One region of the Amycolatopsis granulosa genome, then DNA from elsewhere that is predicted to be linked to it. Evidence: riboswitches for the same ligand, from Rfam matches in the RefSeq annotation. Region 1 holds a riboswitch; the other holds the start of a gene.
The links. Region 1 has a riboswitch for ZMP and ZTP ahead of FHX45_RS28445 (tetrahydrofolate dehydrogenase/cyclohydrolase catalytic domain-containing protein). Riboswitches for the same ligand answer to the same signal wherever they lie in the genome.
Positions count from the first base shown of each region.

Region 2: another riboswitch for ZMP and ZTP. It lies ahead of FHX45_RS18325 (serine hydroxymethyltransferase); the one in region 1 lies ahead of FHX45_RS28445 (tetrahydrofolate dehydrogenase/cyclohydrolase catalytic domain-containing protein).

Region 1 covers NZ_JAANOV010000001.1:3,938,127-3,940,500, forward strand. The annotation lists gene FHX45_RS19340 (hypothetical protein) at 1-786, opposite strand, end outside; ZMP/ZTP riboswitch at 849-930, shown strand; gene FHX45_RS28445 (tetrahydrofolate dehydrogenase/cyclohydrolase catalytic domain-containing protein) at 957-1,349, shown strand; gene FHX45_RS28450 (hypothetical protein) at 1,346-1,816, shown strand; gene FHX45_RS19350 (arylamine N-acetyltransferase family protein) at 1,863-2,374, opposite strand, start outside.
Region 2 covers NZ_JAANOV010000001.1:3,736,190-3,738,563, reverse strand. The annotation lists gene FHX45_RS18325 (serine hydroxymethyltransferase) at 1-1,168, opposite strand, end outside; ZMP/ZTP riboswitch at 1,186-1,271, opposite strand; gene FHX45_RS18320 (gamma carbonic anhydrase family protein) at 1,280-1,801, opposite strand; gene FHX45_RS18315 (TetR family transcriptional regulator) at 1,812-2,374, opposite strand, start outside.

The DNA of each region.
Region 1 (2,374 bases):
GCGGACCGTGCAGCGGCCGTCGAACTTCGGCTTCGCCGCGGACGGGCTGGTGCCCATCGCCTTCGCGAGCTCGGTGCACAGCTGCCACGACACCACCGGCCAGGGCGCACCGCGGATGCCGTAGCCGGGGACGGGCTCGGTCACCTGCATGGCGATCGTGCCGTCGCGGCTCCGCGCGGGCAGGCCGGGACCGGGTGCCATGGTCGCGTCGAGCACGTCCCGCGCGATGGAGACCGCCAGGTCGTCGAGCGCGAGGTCGGGCCGGGTGACGGCGGACCGCGTGATGTCGACGCGCAGGTACGGGTGCACCCGGCCGCTGGGCGGCTCGTCGACCAGGTGCGCGTTGAGCCGCGCGTTGACGGTGCCGCTGGACTCGACCTCGGCGGCGTGCCCGGACACCGTGACCGCCTGCGGCGCGCTCAGCGTGGCCGGCGCGTTGTCGAGCCGCACGCCGACGTCGAGGCTCCCGGTGACGAGGTGGCAGCCGTTGCCCCGGACCTCCCGCAGCGTCGTGCCGCCGAGCAACGCCTGCCAGTGCCGGTCGGACAGGGCCTGGCAGAGCACGTGAGCGGAGCTGTCCCCGGGCATCGCGACGAGCATCTCGCCGGACGGCATCGGCACGCGGTGCGGCAGCTCGCCGTCCCTGGTGGGCCAGACGGTGGGCAGTCCGGGCGCGGGTGGTGGAGCTGCGGTGCCCCGCGCCCACAGGTAGCCGGCCGCGCCGGCCACGGAGGCGATGGACAGCAGCACGCCGAGCACGATCGCGATCACTGTCGACGTCTTCACGGCCGAAACGCTATCCGGTGGCTTTCCTGGCTCGACCGGTGATCCACGCCGGGCCGCTAGGCTGGGTCTCGCACGACTGGCGTCGGGTGGGTGAACCACCAGGGAGTGCAGGTCGAGAAGGCATCGCCCGCCTGGGTGCCCCGCAGTCCACGATGGATGCGGAGCACTCCATGGTCGCCCGGCTCCTGGACGGCGCATCGGTCGCCGCCACCCTGCTCGACGAGACCGCCGCACGCGTCCGTGCGCTGTCCCGTCCGCCGCTGCTCGCCACGGTCCTCGTCGGCGACGACCCGGCGTCGCACACCTACGGCCGGATGAAGCGCAACCGCTGCGCCCACGTCGGCATCTCCTCGCGCAGCGTCGAGCGTCCGGCGAGCACCACGACCGCCGAACTGGTCGGCCGCGTGGCCGAGCTGTCCGCCGATCCCGGCGTCGACGGGATCCTGCTGCAGCACCCCGTGCCGCGGCACATCGACGAACGGGCGGGCTTCGAGGCGATCGCGCCCGCCAAGGACGTGGACGGCGTGACGATCGCACAGCTTCGCCGCCATGGCGCTCGGTGAGCCGGGCTTCCACTCGTGCATTCCCGGGCGGGATCCTGCGCCTGCTCGACGCCTACCGGGTACCGCTGACGGGACAGCGGGTCGTGGTGGTCGGCCGCAGCCCCATCCCCGGCAAGCCGCTCGGCATGCTCCTGCTCGGGCGGGACGCCACCGTCACCTACTGCCACTCGAAGACGTCCGGGCTGGACGAGGTGGTCCGCGCGGCCGACATCGTCGTGGCCGCGGCCGGGCGTCCCGAGCTGATCCGCGCGCAGTGGATCAAGCGGGGCGCGGTGGTGGTGGACGCGGGCTACCACCCGGGCAAGGTCGGTGACGTCGAGTTCGCGGCGGCGGCCGAGCGTGCCTCGCTGATCACCCCGGTGCCCGGCGGGGTGTGGGCCGATGACGATCGCCGTGCTGCTGGCGCAGACCACCGACGCCGCGGCTGCCACGATCGGATGAGCGGACCCGCTTGCGAGCCGCAGTGAAGTTAGGCTAACCTAATGCTTGTCCGCTTCGTGGTGGGAGCGGCAGTCAGTTCGGGAACGGGCGAGGCCCCGGTGCCGGGAACGATCCGGGCACCGGGGCCTCGTTCACGTCGATCCCGAAGTGCGCCCGGTAGGCCTCGACCTTCTCCGCGGCGGTCAGGTCCCGCTCGGCCCGCTCGCCGTCCACCGTCTCGATCAACTGGTCGCCGGCCAGGGTGATCCGGCCGGACGGCGTCGCGATCGTGCACACCACGTTCTGCGTGAAGTGCGAGTCCGGCGAGGTGGCCTGCCACCAGCAGGTCGGGCCGAAGTCGGCGAGCTCGCGTGGCCGCTGCTCCAGCCGGTACGCGGGCTCGCCGTTCATCCGGATCTCCAGGTCGCCGCCCGGCACGTCCAGCACCAGGAACTCACCCTCGCGATCGGCTTGCGGCTCGCACCCCGCCAGCCGCAGCGGGTGGCGGGCGAAGCGGCCGAAGCCGACATCGGCCAGCCACGGCTCGTCCAGGTCGACGCGCAGCGCCAGGTGGTCGAACGGCGCGCCCCACCGCCCGCCGCCGT
Region 2 (2,374 bases), 200 kb from region 1:
CGGTGCGGTCGATCCACTCCGCGATCTGCGGCTGGTGCTCCGGGGTGAGGCCGCGGGTGGTGATGGCCGCGGTGCCGAGCCGGATACCGGACGGGTCGAACGGCTTGCGCGGGTCGAACGGCACGGTGTTGTAGTTCAGCTCGATACCGGCGCGGTCGAGCGCCTGCGCGGCCGGCTTGCCGCCGATCTGCTTGCTGGTCAGGTCGACCAGCAGCAGGTGGTTGTCGGTGCCGCCGGACACCAGGTCGAAGCCGCGCTCGATCAGAGCCTGGGCCAGCGCCTTGGCGTTGGCGACGATGGCGTGCGCGTAGTCGCGGAAGCCGGGCTTGGCCGCCTCGCCCAGGGCCACCGCGATCGCGGCGGTGGTGTGGTTGTGCGGGCCGCCCTGCAGGCCGGGGAACACGGCCTTGTCGATGGCCTTGGCGTGCTCGGCGTCGGTCAGGATCATCGCGCCCCGGGGACCGCGCAGGGTCTTGTGCGTGGTCGTGGTGATGACCGGCGCGTGCCCCACCGGCGACGGGTGCGCACCGCCGGCGACCAGACCGGCGATGTGCGCGATGTCGGCCACCAGGACGGCACCGACCTCGTTGGCGATCTCGGCGAAGGCCGGGAAGTCGATGGTGCGCGGGATCGCCGTGCCGCCGGCGAAGATCAGCTTCGGCCGGTGCTCCAGCGCCAGCTCACGGACCTGGTCGAGGTCGACGCGGCCGGTTTCCTTCCGCACGCCGTAACGGACGGGGTTGAACCACTTGCCGGTGGCCGAGACCGACCAGCCGTGCGTGAGGTGGCCGCCGTCGGGCAGGGCCATGCCCATCACCGTGTCGCCGGGGCTGGCGAACGCCAGGTAGGCGGCCAGGTTGGCCGGCGAGCCCGAGTACGGCTGGACGTTGGCGTGGTCGACGCCGAAGAGCGCCTTGGCCCGTTCGATCGCGACCTGCTCGACCTGGTCGATGAACTGCTGGCCCTCGTAGTACCGCTTGCCCGCGTAGCCCTCGGAGTACTTGTTGGTCAGCACGGACCCGGTGGCCTCCAGGACCGCCTCGGACACGTAGTTCTCCGAGGCGATCAGGCGGATCTTCTCCGCCTGGCGGCGCGCTTCGTCCTCGACGAGTCCGGCGATCTGCGGGTCGGCCGCGGTGAGCGTGGGGATGGCTGGCTGGTGCGTCATCTTCCTACTCCTGACACTGGCTACACCCAGGCGCGCGGTGCCGGCCTCGTCGGTCGCTTCCCGGTGGTGCTCCACCTCTACGGCGCCAGTCGCATTTCGGTTGCGACCAGCTTAGTCGACGGGTGCGACACCGTCCGCGTGCCGCTTGGCCAGCTGCTGGTAGATCGCCGCGTTGTGCTCGATCCAGCCGCGGGCGGAGTCGCTCAGCGGCACGAACTTCTTCGCCGGGCTGCCCATCGCGATGACCTCGGGCGGCACCTGGGTGCCAGGTGTGACGGTGGACCCGGCGGCGATCAGCGTCCGTTCGCCGATGACCGACTGGTCCAGCACCGTGGAGCCGTTGCCGATCAGGGCCTGCTCACCGACCGTGCAGTCGTGCACCAGGCACATGTGGCCGACCGTCACGTTCCGGCCGATCTCGCACACGCCGGTGTTCACGTGGACGACCGAGTTGTCCTGGATGTTGGCGCCCTCACGCACGATGATCTTGCCGAAGTCGGCCCGCAGGACCGCGCCGTACCAGATCGAGACGTCCTTCTCGATCACGACGTCGCCGATCAGGGTCGCGGTGGGCGCGATCCAGGCGTCCGGGTGCACGGTGGGGCTGACGCCCTCGAAGGAAAACAATGGCATACCCGGAACCTTAGGGCAGGCAGAGCGACTCGATCTCCTCACGGAGGGTGCCGAACGGGCGTCGCCGGACGCGCTGCTGCACGACCGCGCCCAGCAGGTAGGACGTCAGCGCCCGGGCCCGGGCGCGCGGGTCGATCACGCCGACCCCGGCGAGGAGCTCGGTGAGCAGCTCGGTCACCGACCGCAGCATCGCCTCGATCGCCTCCGGGTGCTCGGCGCGGCTGACCGCGATCCAGTACTCGAACCAGAGGAACGCGGAGTCGGCCTCCTTGGCGAAGCTGTCGAGGTAGGACTCGAGGACGGCCCACAGTTTCTCCCGCGGGTCGTCGTGGTGGGCGGCGACCTCGCGCAGCTCGTCCAGGAAGGCGGTCACGTGCGCGGCCATCGCGCGGTCGACGAGCACGTCGATGTCGCTGAAGTAGTAGTGGATGGCGCTCTTGGTGAGCGGGCTCGCGTCGGCGATCGCCCGCGCCGTGCACCCGGCCAGCCCGTCCCGCGCGAGCACCTGCCGCGCGGCTTCGACGATCTGCTCCTGCTTGGCGAGCTGGTTCGGGGAGAGCCGCTCGCGCTGCC